DNA from 2 places in the Brevundimonas sp. AVps31 genome. Region 2 is predicted to be linked to the other one. Evidence: riboswitches for the same ligand, from Rfam matches in the RefSeq annotation. Region 2 holds a riboswitch; the other holds the start of a gene.
The links. Region 2 has a riboswitch for S-adenosylmethionine ahead of ACW174_RS12215 (TonB-dependent receptor plug domain-containing protein). Riboswitches for the same ligand answer to the same signal wherever they lie in the genome.
Positions count from the first base shown of each region.

Region 1: it holds a riboswitch for S-adenosylmethionine, as region 2 does, so the genes downstream of both, metX (homoserine O-succinyltransferase MetX) here and ACW174_RS12215 (TonB-dependent receptor plug domain-containing protein) in region 2, are expected to answer to the same signal.

Region 1 covers NZ_CM178736.1:615,544-622,668, reverse strand. Annotated here, with positions in the region: gene ACW174_RS02955 (homoserine dehydrogenase) at 1-281, opposite strand, end outside; gene metB (cystathionine gamma-synthase) at 283-1,473, opposite strand; gene metX (homoserine O-succinyltransferase MetX) at 1,470-2,462, opposite strand; SAM riboswitch class I at 2,561-2,685, opposite strand; gene ACW174_RS02940 (ammonium transporter) at 2,940-4,295, shown strand; gene ACW174_RS02935 (TorF family putative porin) at 4,387-5,064, shown strand; gene ACW174_RS02930 (NAD(P)-dependent oxidoreductase) at 5,236-6,669, shown strand; gene gltB (glutamate synthase large subunit) at 6,666-7,125, shown strand, end outside.
Region 2 covers NZ_CM178736.1:2,495,354-2,502,478, reverse strand. Annotated here, with positions in the region: gene ACW174_RS12235 (serine hydrolase) at 1-82, shown strand, start outside; gene rpsF (30S ribosomal protein S6) at 294-686, shown strand; gene rpsR (30S ribosomal protein S18) at 699-974, shown strand; gene rplI (50S ribosomal protein L9) at 976-1,560, shown strand; SAM riboswitch class I at 1,670-1,780, shown strand; gene ACW174_RS12215 (TonB-dependent receptor plug domain-containing protein) at 2,075-4,501, shown strand; gene ACW174_RS12210 (hypothetical protein) at 4,842-5,384, shown strand; gene ACW174_RS12205 (hypothetical protein) at 5,491-5,865, shown strand; gene ACW174_RS12200 (replicative DNA helicase) at 5,982-7,125, shown strand, end outside.

The DNA of each region.
Region 1 (7,125 bases), 1.7 Mb from region 2:
ATGGAGACGGGCGCCTCCAGCAGGGCCTGTCCCGGGTCGGGGCGGGCGGCGGACACCCCGATGGCGTCCAGCGCTCCGGCCAGCCGCGCGACCGCGTCCGAACCGCCCGACGCCACGGCCACGACCCGTCGCCCGCGCCGGATTTCGCGATAGACCGCGCTGGCCGCGTCGGCCACGTCGGCGGCGTCGAGCTGCAGCAGGGCGACGGGCTCATCCGGGGCATGAGGGCTCACATCCGCGCCGGGGACCGGGCGGGGCAGGGGCGACAGGGCGGCGGTCATGTCAGGCGGCCTCGGCTTCCAGCGACGTGGCGGCGACGACGGCGTCGAGCGCGGTCGACAGGTCGGCCAGCAGGTCGTCCGGATGCTCCAGCCCGATGGACAGGCGCAGCAGGCCGTCGGTGATGCCGGCGGTCTCGCGCGCTTCCGGCGTCATGGCCGCGTGGGTCATCAGGGTCGGATGGGCGATCAGGCTTTCGACCCCGCCCAGCGACTCCGCCAGGGTGAAGACCTCCAGCTGATCGACCAGGGTCCGCACCGCATCGATGTCGGCCAGCTCGAAGCTCAGCATGGCGCCGAAGCCCTTCTGCTGGCGGGCGGCGATCTCGTGACCCGGATGGCTCTTCAGGCCCGGATAGTTGACGCGCTTGACCGCCGGATGGGCGTCCAGCCATTCGGCCACACGGCCCGCCGTCGCCTGCTGGCGTTCGATGCGGGCGTAGAGGGTGCGCACGCCGCGCAGGGTCAGATAGGCGTCGAAGGGCGAGCCGGTGACGCCCAGGCAGTTGGCCCACCAGGTCAGCTGTTCCAGATCCGCCTGATCCCGGGCCACCACACAGCCGCCGACCACGTCGGAGTGGCCGTTGATGTATTTCGTGGTCGAGTGGATCACCAGATCGGCGCCCAGTTCGATCGGGTTCTGCAGGGCGGGCGACAGGAAGGTGTTGTCCACCGCCGCCTTGCAACCGACCGCATGGGCGCGGGCGCAGATGTCGGCCACATCGACCACGCGCATCAGCGGGTTCGACGGCGTCTCGATCAGGATCAGCTTGGGGTTCAGGGCGAAGGCGGCGTCCAGCGCCGCGCGGTCGTTCTGGTCGACGAACTGGACGTCGAAATGGTTGCGGCGGGCGCGGGCGCAGAGCAGGCGATGGGTGCCGCCGTACAGGTCATGCGGCGCCAGCAGCAGGTCGCCCGGCTCCAGCGAGAACAGGGCCAGATCGACGGCGGCCATGCCCGTCGCGGTCACCACCGCCCCGACGCCGCCTTCCAGCTTGGCCAAGGTCTCGCCCAAGACGTCGCGGGTCGGATTGCCCGAGCGCGTGTAGTCGTACTTCCGTTTCCCATCGAGGCCGTCGAAGCTGTAGTTCGACGACAGGTACAGCGGCGGCATCACCGCCCCGTGCGCGGGGTCGTTGTTCACGCCGTGCCGGGCGGCGGTGGTACAGGGGTGGGCTTCGCTGGAACAGGTCATGCGGCGATCTCGTCAGGCTGGCGGGCGTAAAAGGGTGTCAGGGCGTCGTGGAGCGTGCGGCCGACGACCTCGCGCTCCTTCAGGAAGGCGTCGTGGCCGAAGATTGAGCCGGCCTCGGTGAACTGGCGCAGGGCGGGCGCGCGGGCGGCCAGATCGCGCAGGTCCTCGATGGGCACCAGCCGGTCACTGGTGAAGCCGAGCAGGGTCAGGGGACAGAGCACCGCCTCTGGCGCGATCGCGTGGCGGTCGAGCGAGTCCGACAGGGTGATCCAGCGGTCGGCGCTGGTGACCTCGGCATAGCCGGCGCCGCGTGCGATCAGATAGTCGCAGACCGGGTAGGGGGCACCCGCCTGATCCGGGGCGGTGGTGGCGAAGCGCCAGTCGAACTCGTCGGCGGTGCGGTAGGTGGTCATGGCCAGTTCGCGGGCCAGGGCGATGCCCTCAGCCTCCCGGCCGCAGTCGCGGGCGAAGGCCAGCACCCGGCGCTGGACGCCGCGCCAGGCGGTGGCCGCCGGATGGGCGCGGTGGGCGGCGGAGAGGACCACCAGTTCGCCGATCCGCTCGGGGAAGGCGCTGGCGAAGGCCAGTCCGATGCAGCCGCCGTAGGAAGCGCCGACAAAGGCGTCGATGCGCGGCTCGTCCAGCGCGTCCAGCAGCACGGCCAGCAGGCGGGCCTGATCCCCGGTGGTGATGGTGACGGCCGGATCGGTCTTGCCCGGCAACAGATCAAGCGCCAGGACGCGGACGCGGTTCAGGTCAACGGGGCCGCCGTGACGGACGGCCCAGGACCACCAGCTGGCGGCGAACCGGCCGCTGGAGATGCCGCCGGCGACGACCACCAACGGACCCGCGTCGGGACCATGGACGCGACCGACGATCCGTTCCGCCGCCAGACGCTCGCCCGACGCCAACCGGAAGCCGGCCGGAATCGCGGCGGCCACATCACGGCCGGGGGCTTCGTCGATGATCCATTCGGTGGTGGACGCCACAGTCCGCTCCGGTCTCGCTCAGCGAAACCGATGGGGCGAACCAACCTCTGCGTAAAAGACCCGTGAAGTCGTCCGGACCCGCAAGGGTCCGCTCGCTTCACTCATCTCTCGCGGCTTCCGAAGACGCCCCGCAGGAGTTGGCACCATCTCCAATGATCGGGTGGATCACTGGAAGGTTGCCCCGGCGTCAAAGGGCCTATCCCTCAGCCGGTCTTGATGAGTGTCCTTACGGTGCCGAACGCAAACAGGCTCGTCAATCCCCCAAAAATGTTGCGACTGCGAATTCTCAAGCTTGGCTTTACAGCGGCATGGTCATGCTTTGAGAGCGGGTATAGCACAAAGAATATTGCGCTTCAGAGAGTCAGGTGCGCTCTTGGCGCAACAAAGTTTCTTGAATCTCCATCCGTCCACTTGCGCATTTCGCAGGTGCGGTAAACAGTTCGCTAATGCGTAACGGCGTCCTTTTGGGGGATTGAGATGACACGACTTCGCGGCTGTTCGGGTTTCGCACTCGGACTTTTGACGACAGTATTCGCAACGGCGGCCAGCGCCGCGCCCGCAGCGGCGCCGGCGCTTCTCGCCCACCAGGTTCCGCTTGAACTGGACGGCGCCGGGACGGCCTGGCTGGCCACCTCGACCGCCCTGGTCCTTCTTATGACCCTTCCGGGGCTGGCGCTCTTCTATGGCGGCATGGTTCGCCGCAAGAACGTCATCGCCACCATCACCCAGTCGGTCGGCGTCTTCGGGGTGGCCACCCTGGTGTGGTTCGTGGCGGGCTATTCGATCGCCTTCGGGTCGGCGGGCGACCTCGCCGGCTATCCGGCTGAAACGGTGAACAGGTTCATCGGCAGCTTTGACGCCATGTTCCTGAACGGCGTGGGCATGGAGACGGCGCACAGCCTGCTTCCGGGCATTCCGGAGTTCCTGTTCCTGTCGTTCCAGATGACCTTCGCGATCATCACGCCGGCGTTGGTCACCGGGGCCTTCGCGGAACGTCTGAAATACACCAGCCTGCTGCTGTTCACGGCGCTCTGGTCGCTGCTGGTCTATGCGCCCATCGCCCACTGGGTCTGGGGTGGCGGCTTCCTCGGCTCGGCCGGGGTGCTGGACTTCGCCGGCGGCGCGGTCGTGCACGTCAACTCGGGCGTGGCCGGTCTGGTCTGCGCAATCTTCCTCGGCGCCCGCAAGGGCTATGGCAAGGAAGCCATCACGGCGCACAATCCGGTGCTGACCATGATCGGCGCCTCGCTGCTGCTGGTCGGCTGGATCGGGTTCAACGCCGGTTCGGCGGGCGGCGCCAACGCCCTGGCGGGCGTGGCCCTGCTCAACACCGTCCTGGCCGCGGCCGCCGCGTCCATCACCTGGAAGATCATCGAGGTGATCGAGAAGAAGAAGGCATCCCTGATCGGCGTGCTGTCCGGCATCGTCGCCGGTCTGGTCGCCATCACGCCGGCCGCCGGCTTCGTGGATCCCAAGGGCGCGGTGATCATCGGCCTGATCGCCGGTCCGGTCTGCTACGCCTCGTCGGTCTGGATCAAGAAGCTGCTCCGCTACGACGACTCGCTGGACGCCTTCGGCATCCACGGCGCGGGCGGTCTGCTGGGCGCCCTGCTGACCGGGGTCTTCGCCTCCACCGCGATCAACAGCCTGGGTGAGGGCGCCAACGTCATGACCCAGCTGATCGGTCTGGGCTGGACCATCGCCTACAGCGCGGTCGGCACCCTGATCATCCTGATCATCTGCAAGTTCACCACCGGCCTGCGCGTCAGCCCGGCGGCGGAAGAAGAAGGGCTGGACACCCACCTCCACGGCGAGGCGCTGGAGTCCGCCTGACCTCCTGTCGGGGCGGGAGCTCTCTCCTCCCGCCCCGGCCCCAGTAAGCGTTCGCGTGCCGACCATCGACAGAACATTGGGGACCACAGATATGAAACTCGCCTCTTACGCCGCGGCTGCCGCCGTCGCCCTGATCGCCGCCGCCTCGGCCTCGGCCGCCAGCGCCCAGGATTTCAGCTTCAACATCGCCGCCACCTCGGACTACGTGTTCCGCGGCCTCAGCCAGACGGACGAGAGCCCCGCGATCCAGGGCGGCGTCGACGTCACCTTCGAGTCCGGCTTCTACGCCGGCGCCTGGGCCTCGAACGTGGACTTCTTCGATGACACCGACGCCGAAGTGGATGTCTACGGCGGCTATCGCACTGAGGCGGCCGGCTTCGCCCTCGACTTCGGCGTCATCGGCTATCTTTACGTCAATGAGCCCTCGGGCGCGGATTACAATTTCGTGGAGTTCAAGGCCGCCGCCTCGCGCGCCTTCGGCCCGGTCACCCTCGGCGCGGCCGTCTATTACACCCCCGACTATTCGGGTGCGATCGACGACGCGACCTATGTGGAAGCCAACGCCGCCTGGGCTTTTGCCGACAAGTTCACGGCCACGGCCGCCGTCGGCAATCAGGACTTCGACGGCCTTGACTACACCACCTGGAACGCGGGCGTGGCCTATGCGCTGACCGACAAGATCAGCCTGGATGGTCGCTATCACGACACCGACGTGGACACCCCGCTGAGCGACGACCGCTTCGTCGCCAGCATCAAATATACCTTCTAGACCGATCCGGGCGCCCTTCCGCCCGGCCATGGCCGGCAAGACCTTGCCTCGTTGTCGGGTTTTGCCGGTCTGCCTTTTCTGGAGAGCAGTCTTTCTGTGCACGGACAGCATAGAAATTGCCTAGCCTGATCAAAGCCCCTACAACTTGTGCACTTGCGAAGAGGGCTTGCCTTGGCGTCCGTGAACCAGACTTTCGTTGTTGTCCCGAGAACGGGCCCGGCCAAGGCGCCGGCCGCCGACCGTGTGCATAATCACGCCGAGATATACGCCGAGTTCGCGCCCGCCGCCGGCAAGACGCAGGCCAGCCGTTGCGCCCAGTGCGGCGTGCCCTTCTGTCAGTCCGGCTGTCCGCTTGAGAACAACATTCCCGACTGGCTGAAGCTGGCCGCCGAGGGGCGCGCCGAGGAGGCGTGGCGTCAGTCCGAGGCCACCTCGACCATGCCCGAAATCTGCGGCCGCATCTGTCCGCAGGACCGCCTGTGCGAGGGCGCCTGCACCCTGGAACAGTCGGGTTGGGAGACGGTCACCATCGGCTCGGTGGAGCGCTGGCTGGGCGACATGGCGTTTGAAAACGGCTGGGTCGATCCAATCCGGCCCCGCGCCGAAAAAGGTCAGTCGGTGGGCATCATCGGTGCGGGTCCGGCGGGCATGGCGGCGGCGGACCGGCTGCGCAGCGCGGGCTATGCGGTCACCGTCTATGATCGGCACGATCGCGCGGGCGGGCTGCTGACCTACGGCATCCCCGGCTTCAAGCTGGAGAAGCACGTCGTCGGCCGTCGCGTGGACCGCCTGATCGACGGCGGGGTCGAGTTCCGGCTGGGCGCCGATGTCGGCGGCGACCTGCCCTTCGCCGAGGTGCGCGCGGCCCACGACGCCGTGCTGGTCGCCACGGGCGTCTATCAGGCGCGCCGCCTGACCGCGCCGGGCTGCGGCTCCGACGGGGTCGTCGCGGCGCTGGACTATCTGATCGCCTCCAACCGCAAGAGCTTCGGCGACGCCGTGCCGGCCTATGATGGGGGTGCGCTGAACGCCGCGGGCAAGCGGGTGGTGGTCATCGGCGGCGGCGACACCGCCATGGATTGCCTGCGCACCGCCATCCGGCAGGGGGCGACCTCGGTCACCTGCCTGTACCGCCGCGACCGCGAGAATATGCCGGGCAGCGCGCGCGAAACCGCCAATGCGGAGGAGGAGGGCGTGGTCTTCGAATGGCTGGCCGCCCCCCGCGCCGTGCTGGGCGGCGCCTCGGGCGTCACCGGCGTGCGCGCGCAGCGGATGGCGCTGGCGGCCCAGTCCGCCGACGGCCGCTGGTCGGTCGAGCCTGTGCCCGGCGGGGAGTTCGACGTCGCCGCCGATCTGGTGATCGAGGCCTTGGGTTTCGAGCCGGAAAACATGCCCGCCCTGTTCCAGGAGCCCGATCTGGCCCTGACCGACTGGCGCACCATCCGCACCGCGGGCCGCACCAAGGCGACGACGCTGGAGGGCGTGTTCGCCGCCGGCGACATCGTGCGCGGGGCCTCGCTGGTGGTCTGGGCCGTCCGCGACGGTCAGGACGCCGCCGCTGAAATCGACAGCTGGCTGATGAGCCGCCGGAGGGCCGCGGCATGACCTTTGATCCTGTTCAATACGAAGCCGACCGGCAGAAGCTGATCGACGCCCACGCCTATGACCCGGCGTCCGAGCGCGACGCCTGCGGCGTCGGTCTGGTCGCGGCCATCGACGGCAAGCCGCGTCGCGAGGTGGTCGATCTGGCGCTGAAGGCCCTGTCGGCCATCTGGCACCGGGGCGCCGTGGACGCCGACGGCAAGTCGGGCGACGGGGCGGGCATCCTGATCGGCCTGCCGCGCGCCTTTTTCGAGGCCCAGGTCCGCGACGCGGGCCACGAGCCTCGCCCGGGTCCCATCGCCGTCGGCATGATCTTCCTGCCGCGCGTCGATCTGGGCGCGCAGGAGCAGGCGCGCACCATCGTCGAGCGAGAGGTCATGGCCGCCGGCTTCTGGCTGTACGGCTGGCGTCAGGTGCCGCACCGCGCCGGGGTCCTGGGCCAGCGCGCCGCCGCCACCC
Region 2 (7,125 bases):
CATGACCGAGGCCGGCGCCCAGGCCGCCTGCACCGCCCTGGCCGAACGGCGGGTCACCTGCATGGTGGTGCGGCCGGAGTAGCAGCGGCCGCCAGGCCTTGCGTCCCAGCCTTGCTCCCAAGCCTTGCTCACAAGCCGCTTTTCCCCTATACGCGCCGCCTTTCCAGGACCTCGGTCCCGGTGCGGAGCTCCAAAGGGTTCGGGAAGTCATTCCGGCCGCCGCCTCGGGAACCATCGTGGAACGGACTTTAACCCGGTCCGCCCGCGCCGACGTCCACAAGGGAGACTACCGCATGGCTCTTTACGAGCACACGGTCATGACGCGCCAGGATATCTCGGCGCAGCAGGCCGAAGCGCTGAACGACACCATCAAGGGCTTGATCGAGGAAGCCGGCGGCTCCGTCGCCAAGATCGAGTATTGGGGTCTGCGCAACCTGACCTACCGCGTGAAGAAGAACCGCAAGGCTCACTATTCGCTGCTCGCCGTCGACGCCCCTCCGGCCGCCATGGCCGAAGTCGAGCGCCAGCTGTCGATCAACGAAGACGTGCTGCGCTGGCTGACCGTCCGCGTCGAGGAACTCGACCTGGAACTGTCGCCGCTGCTGGCCCGTCGTGAACGTGAGCGCGAACGCGAACGTGAGCGTGGTCCCCGTGACGACGCCCCCGCCGCCGAAGCGACCTTCTAAGGAACCCGGAACATGACCGATACCACCGCCCCGTCGCCGGGCGCGCCGGCCGGCTCCGGCCCGGCCCGTCGCCCCTTCTTCCGTCGCCGCAAGGTTTGCCCGTTCACGGGTCCGAACGCGCCGAAGATCGACTACAAGGACGTCAAACTCCTGCAGCGCTACATCTCCGAGCGCGGCAAGATCGTCCCGTCGCGCATCACCGCCGTTTCCCAGAAGAAGCAGCGCCTGCTGGCCCAGGCCATCAAGCGCGCGCGCTACTTGGCCCTCCTGCCCTACGTGGTGAAGTAAGATGAAGGTCGTTCTGCTGGAACGCGTCGAGAACCTCGGCGCCATCGGCGACGTCGTCACTGTAAAGGACGGCTTCGCTCGTAACTTCCTTCTGCCGCGCGACAAGGCCCGTCGGGCCACGGCCGCCAACCTGAAGGCCTTCGAACTCGACCGCGCCGCCATCGAGGCCCGCAACGAGAAGAACAAGTCCGACTCGCAAAAGGTCGCCGACAAGATCGACGGCCAGACCTACGTCATGATCCGTCAGGCCGGTGAAACCGGTCAGCTGTACGGTTCGGTCGCCGGTCGCGACGTCGTCGAGGCCGTTCAGGCCGAAGGCGGCAAGATCGAGCGTTCGCAAGTCGTGCTGAACGTGCCGATCAAGACGCTGGGCGTCCACGAAGTGCTGGTTCGCCTGCACGCCGAGGTCACGGCCACCGTCAAGATCAACATCGCCCGTTCGGCTGAAGAAGCCGAGCGTCAAGCCAAGGGCGAGGACGTGATCAAGTCGGCCTACGACGAAGACCGTGAAGCCGCCGCCGAACAGGCCGCGGACATGGTCGCCGGCGGCGCCGGCCAGCAAGACGGCCTGGGTTCGGAAGCCTGAACCCAGCCTTAGTGCTGAAAAGACACGGCGGCGTGGGGGAAACCCTGCGCCGCCGAACTTTTTTCCGATGCCCGCTTGACGCATTTATGACGCATCGCAATATCGCAACTGCTCATCGAGACCGGCTGAGGGATAGGCCCTTTGACGTCGGGGCAACCTGCGGACCTCCGTAAGGTGCCAACTCCTTCGGGACCCCTCTCCGGGTCGCGGCAGATGAGAGGCCGGTTCACAGCCGGACTCCCCCTATCTGTCACCGCAGGCGTTCCTGATCGAGCAGGAGACGACCATGCGTGCCTTCGCACCCCATGCCCTGACCGTTCTCGCCGCTGACGTTCGCGCGCCGCGCACCCTCATGCGCGGCGCGGGTCCCATGCGATGTCGCCGTTCGCTTTGATCGGCTGACCTCCCCGACCTCCGGTCGGACCTGAACTCCCACATCGCTAGCCCGGACACCCGGCGATCGCAGCCCGCGACGCCGACCGGGCGCCTGCGTCTTATCGAGAAGAGACCCGTCATGAGCCTCACCGCCAACACCGCCCGCTCCCGCCTGACCCTGTTCGCCGCGGCCTCCGCCTCCGCACTGCTGGCCGGGGCCGCGAACGCCCAGACCGCGCCCGACACGACCGAGATCGACGAGGTCGTCGTCACCGGCACCCGCGTGCCGAACCGCTCGCGCCTCGACACCCTGTCGCCCGTCGATGTGGTGACGGCGCAGGACCTGCAGACGCGCGGCACGACCGAACTGGGCGCCGCCCTGGCCGCGTCCATCCCGTCGCTGACCTTCCAGCGGCCGTCGGTCGTCGACGGCACCGACTCCATCCGCCCGGCCACCCTGCGCGGCCTGTCGCCCGATCAGACGCTGGTGCTGGTCAACGGCACGCGCCGTCATGCCTCGGCCCTGGTCAACGTCAACGGCTCGGTCGGTCGCGGCTCGGCGGCGGTGGACCTGAACACCATCCCGGCGGGGGCGCTGGATCGCGTGGAGGTGCTGCGCGACGGCGCCTCGGCCCAGTACGGGTCCGACGCCATCGCGGGCGTGGTCAACCTTCGCCTGCGACAGGCGGATCACGGTGGCGGCGCGACGCTGACCCTGGGCCAGTACTACACCACCGTGGACACCGCCCGGACCGGGGGGCGGGATGAAGAAGACGGCGGCACCGTCACCGCCTCGGCCTGGCAAGGCTTTGGCCTCGGGCAGGACGGCTATCTGACCGTCAGCGCGGAATACCTGCAGCGCGACGCGACCAACCGGGCTGACGTCGATCCCCGCGTCACGCCCAACGCCGTCACCGCCCGCTTCGGCGATCCGGAGGTGACCCAGTGGACCGTCTTCGCCAACGCCGGCCTGCCGCTGGGCAACGGCTGGGACGCCTATGGCTGGGCCGGTTATCAGGATCGCGACAGTGAAAGCGCCGCCTTCCCGCGTCTGGCCGGCAATCTGAACAACGTGCCGGCCCTCTATCCGCAGGGCTTCCTGCCCAAGATCGCCATCAATTCGCAGGATGTGTCGCTGGCGGGCGGCCTGCGCGGCGCCATCGGCGGCTGGGATGCGGATGTGAACCTGGTCTATGGCCGCAATGCGCTGGACTTCCGCACCGAGGATTCGCTCAACGCCACCTATGGCGCCGCCTCCCCGACCAGCTTCGACTCCGGCGCGCTGATCTATGACCAGTTGGTGCTGGGCGTGGACTTCACGCGCCAGTACGCGTTGGGACTGTTCGCCCCGGTCAACGTCGCCACCGGTCTGGAAGCCCGGCGCGAGACCTACGAGATCCAGGCGGGCCAGCCGGAATCCTACAATCGCGGTCCGCTGGGCGGCAACACGGCCCTGGCCGGCGGGGCGCAGGGCTTCCCCGGCTTCCAGCCGTCGAATGTGGTGGACGAGGACCGCACCGCCGTCGGCGTCTATCTGGATGTCGAGGCGCCGATCACCGAACAGCTGACCGTCGCGGGCGCCGTCCGCTTCGAGGACTATTCCGACTTCGGAACCTCGACGACCGGCAAGCTCTCGGCCCGCTATGACTTCACGCCGTCCTTCGCCCTGCGGGGTGCGGTCTCGACCGGCTTCCGCGCCCCGTCGCTGCAGCAGTCGTACTTCACCTCGACCAGTTCGGTGATCCAGAACGGTTCGGTGGTCGAGACGGGCACCTTCCCGTCCACCAGCCCGATCGCGACGGCCCTGGGCGGCCAGCCGCTGGAGGCCGAAACCTCGACCAACTACACGCTCGGCGCCGTGTTCCGGTTCGGCGATTTCGACCTGACCGTCGACGCCTACCAGATCGACATCGAGGACCAGATCGTCCTGTCCGAGCTGTTGGCCGGACGGAACTCGGCGGGCGCGATCACCAATCCGGCCATCGCCACCCTGCTGGACCCGTTCGGCATCCAGGCGTCCCGCTTCTTCCTGAACGGAGTGGAGACCAGCACAAAGGGGGTGGACGTGGTCGGGCGTTATCGCCTGAATACGGAAGAGTATGGCGATCTGAACCTGACGGTGGCGGCGAATTTCAATGACGTCTCGGTGGACCGTGTGCCGACCACCACCTCGACCCTGCCCTCGCCCCCGGCCCTGTTCGGCCGTCAGCGCATCCTGACCATCGAGGACGGCACGCCGGACACCAAGGTGTCGGGCACGGCGGACTGGAGCTATGGCCGTTGGGGCGTCACCGCCCGCACGACCTACTACGCCAGTGTGCTGCAGCCCGGTTCGACGGCCGCCGCCGACTACTCCACCGGCGACAAGATCACCGCCGACTTCGAGGGCCGGTTCCGGCCGAACGACCGGATCACCCTGGCGCTGGGTGTGGACAACGCCTTCGACGAATACCCGGACGCCGTCCCCGCCACCCTGAACAGCAACGGCGTGCTGGGCTTCCCCTACTACTCGCCGTTCGGCTTCAACGGGCGCTTCGTCTATGCGCGCATCGGCCTGAACTGGTGATCGTGCAGCCCTGAGCCCGACAAGGAGCAGTCTGCTACCAGGTGACGGCGTGGCAGGCGCGGCGGTTTCGATCGCCGAGTCTGCCACGGGCCCCAGTTGCGGCTCCTGACAATCGCATGAGTTGAATACCGCCCGCTTTGATGCACACCTTGCACGCGTCCTGAATCGGCCGTCGAGGGAGAAATCAGTGCGGCGATCTTTGCTCTGCCTCGGCGCGGCCGGCGCAAGCATCGCGGGGTGCGCGACCACGCCGCCGACTGTTTCGTCGGAGGTGGCCCTGATGCTAACCCCACGCCCCGAAGAGGGGTGCGACTTTGAGCGCCCGGATCGGGAGATCGCATTGGCGATCAATACCGACAGGACAGAGCCGATGATTCGGAATCGAGGATTCGGCCAGCCGACGACTTTGACCTACAGGGTTCGCAATGCCCAACTGATGCAGCAGCCGAAAGCTGGGGATCAGCTCTGCCTGACCGTGCTGCGCGGACCGACAATGCGCCACAAGGTCGCCGTCTATGGTTTTGATGTCCGGTTTCTCGACCCCTTTCAGGCTGAAATCACTCCCGCCTATTCCCGACTGGACCAACCGCTGTTCGGACCGCGCGGCGCGGGTGATGTGAACGTCAGCCTGGCCTTCGTCGCGGGACGCCAGACGGCGAGCGAACGGCGGCTTTCTGCAAGCGCGAGCTTTGACCTGGGTCCCGTCGCCCGGCGCGGAACCCGACGATCCGGTCAGACTGCGATCCTTGAACTGCCTGAAGCCCGCACCAGCTCCATGACACGACTGGGCGTGATCGTTCGGGAGGCGGGCGCGGGTCAGTCTTCGGTCATCCCGGCCGAACTGATGGAACAGGCACTGACTGACGGCGTCCGTGTGGATTGATCCCCCCTGCCAAAGGCTGTGCCTGACCTCTGAGCAGCGCCACCATCGACCGTTGTTTCGCCATGATATTCGCGGCAAGCTGAGCCGTTCAGAGGGGAAGCGGTCCATGCGTGCAGTCGTCGTCGCGGTTCTGGCCGCCTGTCTTTTCGCCGGTGCGGCCGTCGCCCAGTCGGGCATGACGCTGGACGCCTTCGTCACGCGGGCCAACCGGATCCCGCTGAACGCAACCGCCATGCTGCGCCCCGACGCCCACCGGCTGAAGGGCGAGGCGGAACGCGCCTTCCGGACCGTGGGGACCGAGATCGAGGCCGCCCGCGCGGCCGGTCGCGCACCCGGCGCCTGCCCGCCCGCGCAGATCAGTCTGAACGTCCGCCAGTTGCTGGCCCATCTGAACGCCATCCCGCAGGCGCGGCGGCAGCGGATGAGCGTCACCGACGGCATTCGCGACTGGATGGCCGCCCGCTACCCCTGCCCGGGCTGAGCCGTTAACTGATCCGGCTACGGAATTCGGGGTCACCCACAAGCCCGGTCAGTTATCCCAAACCCACGATACGACCGAACATGACGTGTCGGGCGGTTAAGGGCATGAGAATGACCATGAACGCCTTCGCTCCTTCCGCCTTCGATACGCCATCCGTCGCCTCCCTGCCGCACAACCTCGAGGCCGAGCAGGCGCTGCTGGGCTCGCTGATGTTCGACAACTCGGTGTTCGAGCGGCTGAATGACCGCCTGCGCGGCAGCCATTTCTACGAACCCTTCCACCAGCGTCTGTACGACGCGATCGAGGACCATATCCGTCAGGGCATGCTGGCCGAGCCGACCATCCTGATGGAGCGGTTCAAACAGGACCCGGCCTTTCAGGAGTTCGGCGGCCTGCGCTATCTGGCCGATCTGGTCGACCGCGCCCCGCCCGGCGCCAACGCCCCCGACTATGCCCGCGTCGTCTATGACCTGGCGCTGCGCCGCGACCTGATCCGCATCGGCGGGGAGATCATCAAGGAGGCGCCCAACCCGGAGACGCCGGCCGACGAACAGATCGAACAGGCCGAACAGACCCTGTATTCGCTGGCCGAAACCGGCAAGCCGTCGTCGGGCTTCGTCAGCTTCTCCCACGCCCTGAACGGGGCGGTGGACATGGCCGCGGAGGCCTATCAGCGCGAAGGCAAGCTGGCGGGTCTGGCGACCCATCTGGACGATCTGGACTCCAAGCTGGGGGGGCTGCACCCGTCCGACCTTCTGATCCTCGCGGGCCGTCCGTCGATGGGCAAGACGGCGCTGGCGACCAACATCGCCTTCAACGTGGCGCGCAACTATCGCTGGGAGCCGACGCCGGAGGGCCGCAAGACGGTCAACGGCGGCGTGGTCGCCTTCTACTCGCTGGAAATGAGCGCCGAACAGCTGGCGATGCGTATTCTGGCCGACGCCTCGGGCGTGTCGTCGGACAAGCTGCGCAAGGGCGAAATCGACGCCTCCGACTTCGGCAAGATCCGCGATTCGGCGGTCGAGATCGGCGAAAGCCCGCTGTACATCGACGCCACCGGCGGTCTGTCGATCTCCAAGCTGGCCGCCCGCGCGCGCCGTCTGAAGCGGATGGAGCACGGGCTCGACCTGATCATCGTCGACTACCTTCAGCTGATCACCACCGGCGACAACAGCCAGAAAAACCGGGTGCAGGAAGTGTCCGAGATCACCGGCGGCCTGAAGGCGCTGGCCAAGGAACTGTCGGTGCCGATCATCGCCC